DNA from 3 places in the Burkholderia sp. FW306-1C-G01B genome. Region 3 is predicted to be linked to each of the others. Evidence: riboswitches for the same ligand, from Rfam matches in the RefSeq annotation. Region 3 holds a riboswitch; each other region holds the start of a gene.

Region 1 (5,004 bases), on a different contig from region 3:
TAGTGATAGTTCGTGTCGAACCACTTCGTCATTTCGCCGGCCGAGACACCGCCGCAGCACGCCGCATGCTCTTGCGCCGACTGCGCCGAACGGCCGCGCGCAACCCGGAAATAGTTGTCGAGCACGTCGCCGTGGAAGCCCTGCACGCGCTTCGGCAGGTTGCCGAGCGTGAAGCTCATGTCGAGCACCTGGTCGTAGAACGCGAAATCGCCGATCGGTGCCAGATCCAGATCGCGCTGGTCGTTCCAGTGACGCTGGCGCAGCTCGGCGCCGAGCGCCTTCAGCTCGTCGCGCGACGATTCGCCCTTCCAGTAGCGTTCGAGACCGAACTTGAGTTCGCGCTTCGCGCCGATGCGCGGAAAACCGAGGTTGTGTGTCCTGACCATGAAGCTGCCGTCCAGATGTAGTGAATGTCCGGCAGCCATGATAGGGATTTCAAACCATGAAATAAAATGGCATTATTTCATTCATCCATTAAATTTGTTCATGCATCTGTTGGGCGAGCGATATCCATGCTGGAACGATTCCATCTCGTCGTCATTCGTGAAGTCGAGCGCCAGGGCTCGCTGACCGCGGCCGCCAATGCGCTGCATCTCACGCAGTCGGCGCTCAGCCATACCGTCCGGAAAATCGAGCAGCAGCTCGGCACGCCGATCTGGGATCGTGAAGGCCGCGGCCTGCGGCTCACGCAAGGCGGGCAATATCTGCTGAAGCTCGCGAACCGGCTGCTGCCGCAGTTCGAACTCGCCGAGGAGCGGATGAGGCAGTACGCGAAGGGCGAGCGCGGCACGCTGCGCATCGGGATGGAGTGCCACCCGTGCTACCAGTGGCTGCTGAAGGTCGTGTCGCCGTATCTGTCGCGCTGGCCCGACGTCGACGTGGACGTGAAGCAGCGCTTCCAGTTCGGCGGCATCGGTGCGCTGTTCGGCTACGACATCGACGTGCTCGTCACGCCCGATCCGCTGAACAAGCCGGGCCTGCGCTTCGATCCCGTGTTCGACTACGAGCAGGTGCTGGTGGTCGCCGACTCGCACCGGTTCGCCAACGCCGACTACGTGACGCCCGAGCAACTGACCGACGAGATCCTGATCACGTACCCGGTCGAAACCGACCGGCTCGACATCTACAACCAGTTCCTGACGCCGGCCGGCATCGTGCCGAGGCGCCACAAGTCGATCGAGACGACCGACATCATGCTGCAGATGGTTGCGAGTGGGCGCGGCGTGGCCGCGCTGCCGAGATGGCTCGCCGACGAATACGCGGACCGGATGCCGGTCGTGCCGGTCAAGCTCGGCAAGCAGGGGATCGCGAAGCAGATCTTCCTCGGCATCCGCGAAGCGGATGCATCGATCGACTATCTGGCCGCGTTCGTCGCGCTGGCGCGCGAATCGACGTGGAGCGCGCCGCGCATGCTGCGCTAGGCACGCCCGTTGCAATGCGCGTCAGGCGGCGCGCATGCCGATGCGTTCGTCGCGTTCCACCCATGCGCCGAACAGCAGGCCGATCGTCGTCCACATGATCGCCTGCATGCCGATGGCCGCGACGCGGAACTTCCACAGCACGGCGGCCGGGAACGCGGCCGGCACTTCGTCGATCGACGGCAGTCCGAACTGCACGGCCGCGATGATCGCGATGAATACGAGGCCCGCGACGATCGACGCATTCCATTGGCCGAGCTTCGCTAGCAGATGGCGGCGCACGCTGACCGAGAACGCCATCGTCGCGATCGAGATCGCGATCATCAGGAAGAACAGGCCCGTGCGATAGCCGATCGTGTCGGGATCGCCGACCGACGGCGGATTGGCCGGGTACTTGATGTTCGGCACGATCACGAGCGCGACGAATGCCGCCAGCGCAAGCCACGCGGCCAGCGGCCGTGCCGGAAGGCGGCCGCCTCGCCCGTATGCATACGCAAAGACCAGCGAGAACAGCCCGCCGAATGCCGCGCCGTAGGTCACGACACCCGTCAACAGGCCGAGGCCGGCCTGCGTGTCGCGGCTGACCAGTTCGTGCTCGTGCTCCGGCACGTCGCCTTTGGCGGCCTCGAGCTTTTCTTCAAAGGAAATCGCCTGATCGACTTGCGGTTCGCCGACGATTTTCGCGAAACCGAACGTGAGGAGGCCCGCGGCGATGCCTGCGAGCATCCCGCGCATGAGCAGCTTTCCGACCATCGTGTACTCCGCGTCAGTGGCAGGGAAAGCCGAGCAGATGGCGGCCGTCGTGGACGAATTCATGAACGACCATGCCCGGCACGAGCGACGTCGCGCCTTGTTCCGCGCCGACGAAATAGAGTGCGAGCAGCAGGATCAGGCCGGCGAACACGGCCCACGGCAGCAGTTCACGGACGGGGATGGGTGCCGGCACGACAACCGGCTTCAGCACTGCTTCGCTCATGGATGCACCTCAGGGGAATCGCGCCCCGGCAAATGTTGGATGGGTACGAAGGCAGGTCTGGCTTCCGGGATCGGGATTCCCCGGTTACAGTGGCGCGACCGCGCCGGGATTGCACCGGCTTCCGCGTTTCGTATCGGGCGAATTGTACGCGCGAACGTCCGCGTATTGAAGGAGTGAAAGCCCGCGGACGACCGCGCACCCGCTCCGGCCCCTCCGGAAACCGACATGAACATGCATGCCTCGCTGCGCCTGATCGCACACGCATCGACCCGAGCGATGCGCACCGGCACGTTTCCCGACGACGATCCGCTCGATGCACGCGGGCTCGCGGACGCCGCCGCGCTGCGCAACCGATGGGCAGGCGTCGCCGGCTCGCTCGTGCTGTGCAGCCCCGCACGCTGCGCGCGGCAGACCGCCGATGCGCTCGGGTTGCTTGCCGACATTGATGACGCGCTGCGCGACATCGACTACGGAAACTGGCGCGGCAAGCGGCTGCACGACCTCGCGCGCGACCTGCCGGACGAACTGGGCGCATGGATCGCCGATCCGTCTGCGTCACCGCATCGCGGAGAGTCGTTCGAAGCCGCCGCTCGCCGCGTCGGCGCATGGTTGAACGCGCTGCCGCCTGGCCGCGACATCGTCGCGATCACGCATGCGGCGATCGTTCGCGCGGCCGTCGCACACGCACTGCGGATGGCTCCCTACGCTGCAGCCCGCATCGACGTCGCGCCGCTGTCGTGCACGACCTTCGTTGCATCGCCGCGCGGCTGGACGTTGACGACGAACGACGATCGGCGCGGCACCGGTGCGTAAGTCCCTGCCGTGTCGTGTTCACTATGTGGACAGAGATGCGAGCCGACGTGTCCCATCTCGGTCGCATGCCGACGTTCACCTTACATCGCTGCAAGACATACCGTTCGTCGTCTAGATTGTCATCAAACTGACTGCTGGCCGCAGCTAGGATCGGACGCGGTTCCCTTACGAGATGCCGCCATGAATCAACCCGCTTCGTCCGCCGCGAACAATCGCGGCTCCGTCGAGCGCAACCGGCAGGTCGGCTATGCCTTCTTCCTGCTGGTGCTCGCGATCGGCGCCGTCTATATCGCCACGCACCTGATCGCCGATCTGTCGCCGGTCCGCGAAGGATCGCTGTTCCCGTACCTGATGCTCGGCGCCGCGCTGCTGATCGCGCTCGGCTTCGAATTCGTCAACGGTTTCCACGATACCGCGAACGCGGTCGCCACCGTGATCTATACGCACTCGCTGACGCCGAACGTCGCGGTGATCTGGTCCGGCATGTGGAACTTCCTCGGCGTGATGGTCTCGAGCGGCGCTGTCGCGTTCGGCATCCTGCAGTTGCTGCCGGTCGAGCTGATCCTGCAGGTCGGCAGCGGCGCGGGCTTCGCGATGGTGTTCGCGCTGCTGATCGCCGCAATCGTCTGGAACCTCGCGACCTGGTATTTCGGGTTGCCTTCGTCGAGCTCGCATACGCTGATCGGCTCGATCATCGGCGTCGGGCTGATGAACCAGTTGATGCACGGGCCGTCGGGCACGAGCGGCGTCGACTGGGGCCAGGCGCTCGGCGTCGGCAAGTCGCTGCTGCTCTCGCCGATCGTCGGCTTCCTGTGCGCGTCGCTGCTGCTGCTCGTGCTGAAGGCCGTCGTGCGGATTCCCGAGCTGTACAAGGAGCCGCCGAAGGACCAGCCGCCGCCGTTCTGGATTCGCTGCCTGCTGATCCTGACCTGCACGGGCGTGTCGTTCGCGCACGGTTCGAACGACGGGCAGAAAGGGATGGGCCTCATCATGCTGATCCTGATCGGCACGGTGCCGACCGCGTATGCGCTGAACAAGGCCGTTACGCCTGCCGAATCGCAGACCTTCGTTGCGGTCGCGAACCAGGCCGCCGCGACCTTCGGGAAATACACGAACGGCGTCGCGCCGTCCGCGAACCCGCGCGCCGACGTCGAACACTACGTGCAGCGTCGCGAACTGACGCCCGCCGTGCTGCCGGCCGTACAGCAGTTGTCGACGTCGCTCGCGACCGCGGTCGGCGCGTCGGGCTCGATGGCAGCCGTGCCGCAGCGCGACGTCGACAACGTGCGCAACACGATGTATCTGGTATCCGAAGCCATTCGCCTGATCGAGAAGTCGGGCCAGCCCGCGCTTGCCGCTGACGACAAGCTCGCGATCGACAACTATCGCAAGCAACTCGATCACGCGACCAAGTTCATTCCGACATGGGTGAAAGTTGCCGTTGCGATCGCACTGGGCCTCGGCACGATGGTCGGCTGGAAACGGATCGTCGTGACCGTCGGCGAGAAAATCGGCAAGCAGCATTTGACGTACGGACAGGGCGCGTCGGCCGAACTCGTCGCGATGCTGACGATCGGCGCCGCCGACGTGTACGGGCTGCCCGTTTCGACGACACACGTGCTGTCGTCGGGCGTCGCGGGCACGATGGCGGCGAACGGGTCCGGGTTGCAATGGAGCACGGTGCGCAGCCTCGTACTCGCGTGGGTGCTGACGCTGCCGGCGTCGATCGCACTTGCGGGCGGGCTCTACTGGTTGTTCCGGTCGCTGGCCTGATCGGGATGCAGCGGGTGGCCGGCG
Region 2 (5,004 bases), on a different contig from region 3:
CGGTACGCCCTTCGCTTGCGACAGCGCGGCATCGGCACGCTGGTTCAGCGCGGACGTGAGGCTGCCCGGATCCTTTGCCTGCTGCTCGTAGAACAGCGTGATGTGGATGATGTCCTGCGGCACGTCGGCGCTGGCCTGCGACGAAAGCGACAGCACGCCCGCCGGTTCCGGGAAGTGCGGGTTCGCGGTCTGCGCGTGCGCGGCGGGCGACGCGAGCGTCAGCGCGACGGGAACGGCGGCGGCGAGTGCGAGCGACAGCGCGAGTGCGGATTTCTTGGTCATTGTTGGACTCCTTGTGCGAGGGCGCGCACGCGGATCACGCGTGCGCGACGCGGGCGTACCGCGCGAAAAAAACAACAGCCGGCCCGATTGGCCGACAGCGGTTGCTTAGGCTGCGCGAAAGACCCGCGAGTTCCGCGGCGGCAGCGCGTGCTGACCAGATTTGACGTTTGGCGCGTGCGCCTACTGCGTGCGCCTACTTCATCAGCTTTTCGGTGATGAACCGCCATTCTGCGCGCGTGACCGGTGTGATCGACAACCGGTTGCCGCGTGCGAGCACGCGCATGTCGGCGAGTTCGTCGTGTTCGCGCAGTGCGGCGAGCGGCACGAGCGGCGACTTTTTCACATAGCGCACGTCGACGAGCAGCCAGCGCGGCGCTTCCTGCGTCGACTTCGGGTCGTAATAGGGGCTTTTCGGATCGAACTGCGTGGGATCGGGGTAGGGCGTCGACGATACTTCGGCGACGCCTGCGATGCCCGGCTCGGGGCAGCTCGAGTGATAGAACAGCACGCCGTCGCCGATCTTCATCGTGTCGCGCATGAAATTGCGCGCCTGATAGTTACGCACGCCGGTCCACGGCAGCGAGCGCTGCGGTGCGTTGGCGAGATCGTCGATGCTTGCTTCGTCCGGTTCGGACTTCATCAGCCAGTATTGCATGGATCGTGATCGACGCAGTAGGAGGCATGAGGGTCTGTTTGCATGCGCGTTGCACATGCAAACAGACCCTGAAAAAGAAAACGGCACCGGGACTCGCCCGATGCCGTTGGATAGGCCCCCGCCTTGGCCGCTAGGCCGGCATCCTGAACCTGAGGTTCAGAATTGGTCGCAGTTAGCAGCACTTCGGGTACATCAGACAGAGTGACGCGCGCGCCCGTGCTACAAATTTCCGCAACCGTGCACATGGCATTGGTTCAAGGAATATATGACCTTGGCGAACCAGGCAGGGAAGCTGACTGAACTGTGTTTCGATGCGCCAATTTGACCACCGTTGATCGCCGAGATCAAGGGGAATCGACGCATCGATTAAAACGTTACTGCGTCTCGTGCTGTGCGAGCACCGCGCCGAGCTGTTCGTTCATCTGGTGCATTGTACGACGGATTTCCTCCGCCGGAAATGCTTCACCGTGACGCACGCTCGTTTGCAGCCGCAGCAATTCCGATGCGAGCGACAGTGCCGCCATCACCGCGATGCGATCGGTGCCGCGTACCGAGCTGTTCGAGCGGATTTTCGACATTTCGGCGTCGACGCGCGCGACCGCCTCGAGCAGCGCCGCTTCGGTCTCGGCCGAACAGGCGAGACGATACGCCTGACCGAGAATCGAGACTTCGATCTGCTTGGTACTCATGCATGTTCTCCGTGGCTGGCCGCGTCATCGCCATCCGTACGCGCCTGCGCATCCAGCAGGTCGAGCTGGTTGTCGGCTTGCTCCGCGCTTTTCGAGCGCGGCAGCTTTTCGAGAATCGCGTTCAGTTTCACCTGTGCGTCGTCGATCTTTGCCGACAGCGTGTCGCGCTCGGCCGCGAGCGCATTGCGTTCATCGCGCAGTTGCGCGAGTTCCGCGCGGACCGTGTCCGCTTCCGCGCGCAATTGCGCGACCTGCTCCTCGAGCGCGAGCCGTTCCGAGTGATAGCGCTTGTTCAGCGAAATCAGACGGCCAATATTTTGAGATAGGGTTTCGAGTTCGTTGAGCATTTGCTGCGTCCTCTAAAGACCCAGCATTTTAGCGCGGAATAACGCGCAATCCGACATCTGTAACGTTTCCAGTCGTAACACCCCCGCTTCTTGCCGCGAATAGGCGCGCCACGTGCGGGTCCGGACGCTTCCTTGACGCTCGCGCGAGCGGCTCCTAAACTGGCGCCGCCTCGGTGCTCGCGCGTGGAACGCGCGGTTAAACGGGAAGCAGGGAGCGGGCTCCGCCGGGAGGCCGCCAACCTGCGCTGCCCCCGCAACGGTAAGCGGCCGCGTCCAGTGACGCAGGCCGGCTCAGGCGCGTTCCGCGTGCAGGTTTCGCACGCGGGCGCGGGCCACTGCGCGTCATCGCGCGGGAAGGCGAGCCGGTACGCCGCCAGCCCGGATACCGGCCGAGGCGGGGAGCCCGCACGGGCTTCGTGACGCGCGGCCTGCGGGGAGGCGGGGCGCGCAGTGCTTCACGGGATATCTTCATGCTGACCCCAATCGTCCGCACGGCGCTCGGCGCGCTCTGCGGACTGCCGCTTGCCGCCGCCGCGCAGACCTCGGCGCCCGCCGTACCCGCGGCAACGTCCGCCGCGCCAGCGGCCCGGCCTGCCGCTGCGACCATGCTCGAACCGGTCGTCGTCACCGCGCAGCGCGCGCCGCAGGCGCTGGCCGACACGATTCCGCAAACCACCGTATTCGACGCGCAGGATATCGCCGCGCATCCGGGCGCCGATCTGCCGACGTTGCTCGCGTTCGCACCCGGCGCGCAGATCGTGCGTAACGGTGGCCCCGGCGCGAGCGCGACGATGTTTCTGCGCGGCGCGGAGTCGACGCAGTCGCTCGTGCTGATCGACGGCGTGCGGGTCGATTCCGCGAGTCTCGGTGCCGCGCAACTGAGCCAGCTGCCGCTCGATCAGATCGAGCGCGTCGAGATCGTCAACGGCAACGTGTCGTCGCTGTACGGCTCGGGCGCGATCGGCGGCGTCGTGCAGGTGTTCACGAAGGACGGCGGCAATCATCCGCCGCGCTTCAACTTCGCGGTCGGAGTCGGCAGCTACGGCACTCAGACGCAGCAGGCCGGCGTAGCGGGCCGGCTCGACGGCGACGGGAAGACGACGTTCAGCGTGTCGATCGCACGCGACAAGGACAACGGTTTTTCCGCGCTCGACCCGGCGAAGAAGCCGAATGCGAACCCGAATGCGAACGGCTACCTGAACGAGAGCATCACCGCGGCGCTGCGCCACCGCTTCAACGACCGCTGGGATGCGGGCGTCAGCTACTTCCAGTCGAATGGCAACGACAGCTACGACAATGCGTGGGGCGTGCCGACCGACCTGAACAACCTCTATTCGCGCGTGCAGCAGGTGCGTGCGTTCGCGAACGGCAAGCTGACCGACTGGTGGACCGCTCACTTGAGCGTGTCGACCGGCAACGATCGCAGCCAGTCGGCGCTGAACGGCGTCTATACCGATCACTTCAATACCGACAACCGCCAGTACACGTGGCAGAACGATTTCCGGATCGCACCGGATCACCTGATCCAGGCCGGCTACGAGCGGCTCGACCAGCAGTTCATGTCGAATGCGTATGCCGCGCCGCAGCGTCACGTGAATTCCGGCTGGATCGGTTATTCGGGGCGCTTCGGCCGCCAGCAGTTCCAGGCGAACCTGCGCCGCGACCAGTACTCGGACTTCGGCGGCGCCAATTCCTACTATCTCGGCTACGGCCTTGAACTGACCGATCGCTGGAAGGTGACCGCGAGCTATTCGGACGCGTTTCGCGCGCCGAGCTTCAACGACCTCTATTACCCGATGGCCGGCAATCCGTCGATCCAGCCGGAGCACAGCCATTCGATCGAGGCCGCGCTGCAGTATGCGTCCGATGCGGTGGGCGTGATGCGGCTCACCGCGTTCCAGACGCGCTACGCGAACCTGATCAACTATCGGCCCGACGGGAGCGGTTTCTACTATATTGCGCAGAACGTCGGCAGCGCAAAGGTGCAGGGGCTCGAAGGATCGTGGCAGGGGCATGTCGGCGCGACCGACGTACGGGTTGCCGCCACGTTGCAGAACCCGGTCAACGAAACGCAGAATCAGGATCTCGACCGCCGCGCGCGACGTTTCGCGTCGATGGCCGTGAACCGCGCATTCGGCGCGTGGCGTGTCGGCGGCGAATGGCTCGTGAGCGGCGCGCGCAACGATCCGGGCGGCGGGCGGCTCGGCGGCTACGGGATCGTCAACCTGTCCGCGCGCTACAACATCACGAAGTCGTGGTACGTCAGCGCGCGCATCGATAACCTGCTCGACAAGGACTACGAGCTTGCATACGCCTACAACACGCCGAAGCGCGGCGCCTATGTCACGCTCGGCTGGCAGCAGCAGTAAGCGGATGCGCCGCGCGTCGTGCGCAGCGCCGTGCGCGGCATGAGCGCCGCGCGCGCCGCCGCGATCTGGGCCGCGCTGGCCGCCGCGGTCGCGTTGCTGTTCGTCGCGTCGCTGTCGATCGGCAGCGTGCCGATGTCGCCGTGGCAGGCGCTCGCGTCGCTCGTGCCGCATGGCGGCGACGCGCTGTTCGCCGACATCGTCCGCACGCTGCGCCTGCCGCGCGCGCTCGCGGGCTTTGCATGCGGCGCGCTGCTCGCGCTTGCCGGTGCACTGCTGCAGGTGCTGCTGCGCAACCCGCTCGCGGAACCGTACGTGCTCGGCGTGTCCGGCGGCGCGGCCGGGTTTGCGCTTGTCGCGATGATCGCGGGCGGTGCGTGGTGGCTCGTTGATGCGTCGGCGTTCGCCGGCGCGCTCGTGTCGGTTGCGCTCGTGCTCGGCCTCGCGCGCCGCGAGCTGTGGCGCGGCGACTCGCGTGACGCGTCGCCGCGGCTGCTGCTTACCGGTGTCGTGATCGCGGCAGGGTGGGGCGCGCTCGTCACGCTGCTGCTGTCGCTCGCGCCCGATGCGCGGTTGCGCGGGATCATCTTCTGGCTGACGGGCGACCTGAACGGCGTGACCGCACCGTGGTTCGCGTGGGGCGCGCTGCTATTGGCCGCATGTGT
Region 3 (5,004 bases):
ATCGCGGCGAAGGTCTGCGCCATCGCCTTCGCGGAAATCACCGCGACCACCGGCACGCCGAACGCGGCCGCGAGATCGGCACTGCTCGGCGTGCCGTCGAACAGCCCCATCACGCCCTCGATCAGGATCAGGTCCGCATCGCGCGCGGCATCGGCCAGCAGCGCGCGGCAGCCGGCCTCGCCGACCATCCCGAGGTCGAGCGCATGTACGGGCGCGCCGCTCGCGCGCTCGAGCAGCATCGGATCGAGAAAATCGGGCCCGGTCTTGAACACGCGCACGCGGCGGCCGAGCCGGCGGTGCAGCCGCGCGAGGCCGGCCGTCACCGACGTCTTGCCCTGGCCGGACGCGGGCGCGCTGACGAACAGTGCGGGGCAGGCGGGCACGCTCAGAACTCCACGCCGCGCTGCGCCTTCACGCCTTGCTCCTTGTACGGATGCTTGACGAGCCGCATTTCAGTGACGAGATCGGCCGCGTCGATCAGCGCGTCGGGCGCGTGCCGCCCGGTGACGACGACATGCACCGACTCCGGACGCGCGACCAGCGTCGCGAGCACTTCGTCGAGCGGCAGGTATTCGTACTTCAGCACGGTGTTCAGCTCGTCGAGGATCACCATCCGGTAGTCGCCGCTTTCGATCATCCGGCGCGCCTCGTCCCAGCCCTTGCGCGCGGTCGCGATGTCGGCGTCGCGGTTCTGCGTGTTCCACGTGTAGCCGTCGCCCATCGTCACGAAGTCGCATTCCGCGACCGCGCCGAGGAAGTCGCGCTCGGACGTGTGCAGCGCGCCCTTGATGAACTGCACGACGCCGAGCCGCATGCCGTGGCCGAGCACGCGCACGGCCATGCCGAACGCAGCGGTGCTCTTGCCCTTGCCGTTGCCGGTGTGAACGATCAGCAGGCCTTTTTCATGGGTGGCGGCGGCCTGCTTCTTCTCGTGGCCGGCACGGCGGCGCTCGGCCATCCGCTGATGGGATTCGGAATCGGTCTTCATCGGGAATCGTCCTGTCGAAAGCGAAACAAAGGGTTCAGAGCGGGCCGGCGAGTGCGACCGTCACGCCGTTCCGGATGGATTTGGGGCCCAGCAGCCGGCCGTGCGGCGCCGCGAGCTGCGCGCACGGCTCGGCCACGCCCGCGACGCCGAAGCGTGCGAGCGCGGCGTCCGACGGGCCGCTCGCGGCCAGTTCGGGACGGCTCGCGAGTTGCGCCGCGTCGAACGCGACGAGCGGCCAGCCGCGTCGCGCGCACAGCGTGCGCAGCGCGCGGGCACGCGCCTTGTCGGCGAGCGTCGCGACGAGCGCCGGTTCGGCGGCCGGGTAGAGCGCCAGCGCCGCGCGGATCGCGGCATCGAGTTGCGCGGCCGTCACGCCCGCGCGGAACCCGACGCCGAGCGCGACGCGCATCATGCGCCGCCGCCGAGCGCCGCACGTACCGACGGATCGTCGGCAAGCGCCGCGACGCGGCCGATCACGACGATCGCCGGCGAACCGATGCCGGTCGCGCCGACGCGTTCGACGACGGTGTCGAGCGTCGCGAGCACGTGCCGCTGTTCGGGGCGCGTCGCGTTCTCGATCGCCGCGCACGGCGTATCGCCCGGCAGGCCGCCGTCGCGCAGCGCCGCCGCGATCGTGTCGAGCCGGCGGATGCCCATGTAGATCACGATCGTCATGCGCGTGGCCGCAAGCGCGCGCCAGTCGGGCTCGTCGGCGCCCGCGCCGTGGCCCGTGACGAAGATCACGCCCTGCGCGTCGCCGCGCTGCGTGACCGGAATGCCGAGCGCGGCTGGCGCGGCGATGCCTGCGGTGATGCCGTTCACGACCTCGACCGGGAAACCGGCCGCACCGAGCGCGGCCAGTTCCTCGCCGCCGCGGCCGAACACGAACGGATCGCCGCCCTTGAGCCGCGCGACGCTGCGGCCGGCGCGCAGGTGCGCGAGCATCGCGGCGACGATCGCTTCCTGCGGCGTCGATGCATGGCCGCCGCGCTTGCCGACATGCTCGATGTGCGCGTCGGCGCGCGCATGGCGCAGCACGTCGGGGTTCACGAGATCGTCGACGAGCAGCACGTCCGCCGCGCCGATCGCGCGCACGGCCTTGAGCGTCAGCAGCTCGGCGTCGCCGGGGCCGGCGCCGATGAGCCAGGCGCGGCTCATCGCGCGCGGCACGGCGCGCACCGTGTCGAAACAGTGGAAAGGGGACGGCGGGCGGCACATCGGCGGCCGGCGGACAGGCAATGCATGACGGATCGGGCGAAGCCCGCGCGAACGCGGGTGGAATGCGCACCCCATCCGTCCCCCGCGGATCGGGCGTTCGGCGAGCGTCGGGCTCGCCCCTTGCGTCGGCCGGTATCCGGGCTGGCCGCTTGCCAGGCCGCGGCCTTCCCGCCCGGCTGAAGGGCAGTGGCATCGTGGGCGGCATGGGCGCGAGCGCGGGGAAGCGCGTCGCGCGGGCGGCGTACCGTTGCGGGGACAGCACAGGCCGGGCGGACCTCCGCCTCCTGTTTCCCGTTTAACTGCATGCGCGGAATGCGCATGCGAGCACCGAACGCGGCGCTACGATAGCACAGCGATCCGCCCGCGCGAACCCGCTTCGCCGATGCCGGAAGCGGCCTCCGGCATGGCGCGGCGGCCATGCAAGCCGCCGTTCGGCGGGCCGCGCCGCCTTGACGCTCCCGCCCCCGACGCCTACACTCGCACGCGTTTTGGTGCTCGCGCGCGCCCTCCGGCGTGCGCAGTTAAACGGGAAACAGGGAGCCTGCCTGCGTCGCAGTCGAGCCAACCTGTGCTGCCCCCGCAACGGTAAGCGAACGCATCGTGCCCGCCGCGATGCAGCGCCGCTTCGCCGCATGCCGCGTGCATGCGGACGACCGCCACTGGATGCCCTGCGCATCCGGGAAGGCGAAGCGGCGTGTTCGTCAGCCCGGATACCGGCCTAAACGTTGGGGTTCAGCGCCGCGGGGAGGCGGCGCATCGTCCACGGCCGCAGCGTGCCCGACACCCGAGCGTTTCCCGATTCCCGTCGTCCGGCCGCCTGCGCGAGTGCGCATGATCCGGCGCGATGAAGGGCCGGACCGCACGGGGCGAGCAGCGACGGCCGTGTTGGCATTCTTCATGTCGACCGTTCGCAAAGGAGCGTCATGCTCGATTCGCTGTTTCGCCTGTTCAACGACAGTCCGTCCGGGCTGCGCGGCAAGATCGTCGCGATCTACGCGCTGCTGATCGCCTTCAACGCAGGCGCGTGGATCTGGGCGTTCGCCGCCTTCCACGGCCAGCCCGTGCTGCTCGGCACCGCGCTGCTCGCGTACGTGTTCGGGCTGCGCCATGCGGTCGACGCCGACCACATCGCGGCCATCGACAACGTCACGCGCAAGCTGATGCAGGAGGGCCGCAGCCCGCTCGGCGCGGGCCTGTTCTTCTCGCTCGGCCACTCGACGGTCGTGATCGTGATGTCGGTCGTGGTCGCGCTCACGGCCGCGTCGCTCGCGCGCTTCGAGAGCATGAAGGCGTGGGGCGGCGTGATCAGCACGAGCGTGTCGGCGTTCTTCCTGCTGGTGCTCGCGATCGCGAACCTGCTGATCCTGATTTCCGTCTACCGGACGTTTCGCGCCGCACGGCGCGGCGAGCCGATCGTCGACGCCGATCTCGACCTGCTGCTGAACCAGCGCGGCGTGCTCGCGCGTCTGTTCCGTCCGCTGTTCCGGCTCGTGTCGCGCAGCTGGCACCTGTATCCGGTCGGGTTCCTGTTCGGCTTCGGCTTCGATACGGCGACCGAGATCGCGCTGTTCGGCATCTCGGCGGCGCAGGTGCAGGGCGGTCTGTCGTTCTGGTCCGTGATGGCGCTGCCGATGCTGTTTACCGCCGGCATGACGCTGGTCGACACGACCGACGGCATCCTGATGATGGGCGCGTATCGCTGGGCGTACGTGCGGCCGATCCGCAAGATCTACTACAACATGACGATCACCTTCGTGTCGGTGCTGGTCGCCGCGCTGATCGGCGGCATCGAGGTGCTCGCGCTGCTCGCGGACAAGCTGTCGCTGCAGGGCCCCGTGTGGGACTTCGCGTCGATGGTGGCGTCGCACTTCGGCATGCTCGGCTACGTCGTGATCGGCCTGTTCCTCGCATGCTGGCTCGTGTCGGCCCTGATCTACCGGTTAAAGCGCTACGACGAGATCGACGTGACGATCTCGGCCTGACTCCCCTTACGACCCTGGATATTCCATGACCCTACGCAAGCTGCCCGTCACGATCGTCACGGGCTTTCTCGGCAGCGGCAAGACCACGCTGATGCGCCACATCCTGCAGCACGCCGAAGGCCGCCGCATCGCGGTGATCGTCAACGAATTTGGCGAGCTCGGCATCGACGGCGAAATCCTCAAGGGCTGCGGCATCGGCTGCGACGATGCGGAGGGCGCGCAGGACGAAGCGTCGGGCCAGCTTTACGAACTCGCGAACGGCTGCCTGTGCTGCACCGTGCAGGAAGAGTTCTATCCGGTGATGGAAGCGCTCGTCGAGCGCCGCGCGGACATCGACCACGTGCTGATCGAGACGTCGGGACTCGCGCTGCCGAAGCCGCTCGTGCAGGCGTTCAACTGGCCGACGATCCGCAACAGCTTCACAGTGGATGCAGTCGTGACCGTCGTCGACGGGCCGGCGGCCGCGAGCGGCCAGTTCGCGGAAAACCCGCAGGCCGTCGACGCGCAGCGCCGCGCCGACCCGAACCTCGACCACGAATCGCCGCTGCACGAGCTGTTCGCCGATCAACTATCGTCCGCCGATCTCGTGATCGTGAACAAGGCCGATCTCGTCGGCGACGCGCAGTTCGCGCAGATCGAAACCGCGATCCGCGACGAGATCCCGCCGCAGGTGAAGATCGTGCGCGCGACGCGCGGCGAGCTTGACCTCGCGATGCTGCTCGGGCTCGAATCGGCGTCGGAGGAAACGATCCACCTGCGCCACGACCATCACGGCTCGGCCGACGACGGCGATCACGATCACCATCACGACGACTT

What was found. Region 3 has a riboswitch for cobalamin ahead of AC3WLY_RS29270 (HoxN/HupN/NixA family nickel/cobalt transporter). Riboswitches for the same ligand answer to the same signal wherever they lie in the genome.
Region 1: it holds a riboswitch for cobalamin, as region 3 does, so the genes downstream of both, AC3WLY_RS07315 (CbtB domain-containing protein) here and AC3WLY_RS29270 (HoxN/HupN/NixA family nickel/cobalt transporter) in region 3, are expected to answer to the same signal.
Region 2: it holds a riboswitch for cobalamin, as region 3 does, so the genes downstream of both, AC3WLY_RS21420 (TonB-dependent receptor domain-containing protein) here and AC3WLY_RS29270 (HoxN/HupN/NixA family nickel/cobalt transporter) in region 3, are expected to answer to the same signal.

Annotation. Positions count from the first base shown of each region.
Region 1 is NZ_JBYSWZ010000002.1:664,379-669,382, forward strand. It holds gene metE (5-methyltetrahydropteroyltriglutamate--homocysteine S-methyltransferase) at 1-386, opposite strand, end outside; gene AC3WLY_RS07305 (LysR family transcriptional regulator) at 513-1,421, shown strand; gene AC3WLY_RS07310 (CbtA family protein) at 1,443-2,171, opposite strand; gene AC3WLY_RS07315 (CbtB domain-containing protein) at 2,185-2,394, opposite strand; cobalamin riboswitch at 2,428-2,565, opposite strand; gene AC3WLY_RS07320 (histidine phosphatase family protein) at 2,620-3,207, shown strand; gene AC3WLY_RS07325 (inorganic phosphate transporter) at 3,388-4,980, shown strand.
Region 2 is NZ_JBYSWZ010000010.1:237,567-242,570, reverse strand. It holds gene AC3WLY_RS21445 (SIMPL domain-containing protein) at 1-282, opposite strand, end outside; gene AC3WLY_RS21440 (EVE domain-containing protein) at 476-937, opposite strand; RNA gene ssrS (6S RNA) at 1,049-1,230, opposite strand; gene AC3WLY_RS21430 (cell division protein ZapA) at 1,312-1,626, opposite strand; gene AC3WLY_RS21425 (ATPase) at 1,623-1,973, opposite strand; cobalamin riboswitch at 2,128-2,381, shown strand; gene AC3WLY_RS21420 (TonB-dependent receptor domain-containing protein) at 2,444-4,342, shown strand; gene AC3WLY_RS21415 (FecCD family ABC transporter permease) at 4,382-5,004, shown strand, end outside.
Region 3 is NZ_JBYSWZ010000017.1:173,123-178,126, reverse strand. It holds gene AC3WLY_RS29290 (cobyrinic acid a,c-diamide synthase CobB) at 1-383, opposite strand, end outside; gene cobO (cob(I)yrinic acid a,c-diamide adenosyltransferase) at 386-988, opposite strand; gene AC3WLY_RS29280 (cobalamin biosynthesis protein) at 1,023-1,400, opposite strand; gene cobA (uroporphyrinogen-III C-methyltransferase) at 1,397-2,206, opposite strand; cobalamin riboswitch at 2,317-2,554, opposite strand; cobalamin riboswitch at 2,679-2,942, shown strand; gene AC3WLY_RS29270 (HoxN/HupN/NixA family nickel/cobalt transporter) at 3,130-4,188, shown strand; gene cobW (cobalamin biosynthesis protein CobW) at 4,214-5,004, shown strand, end outside.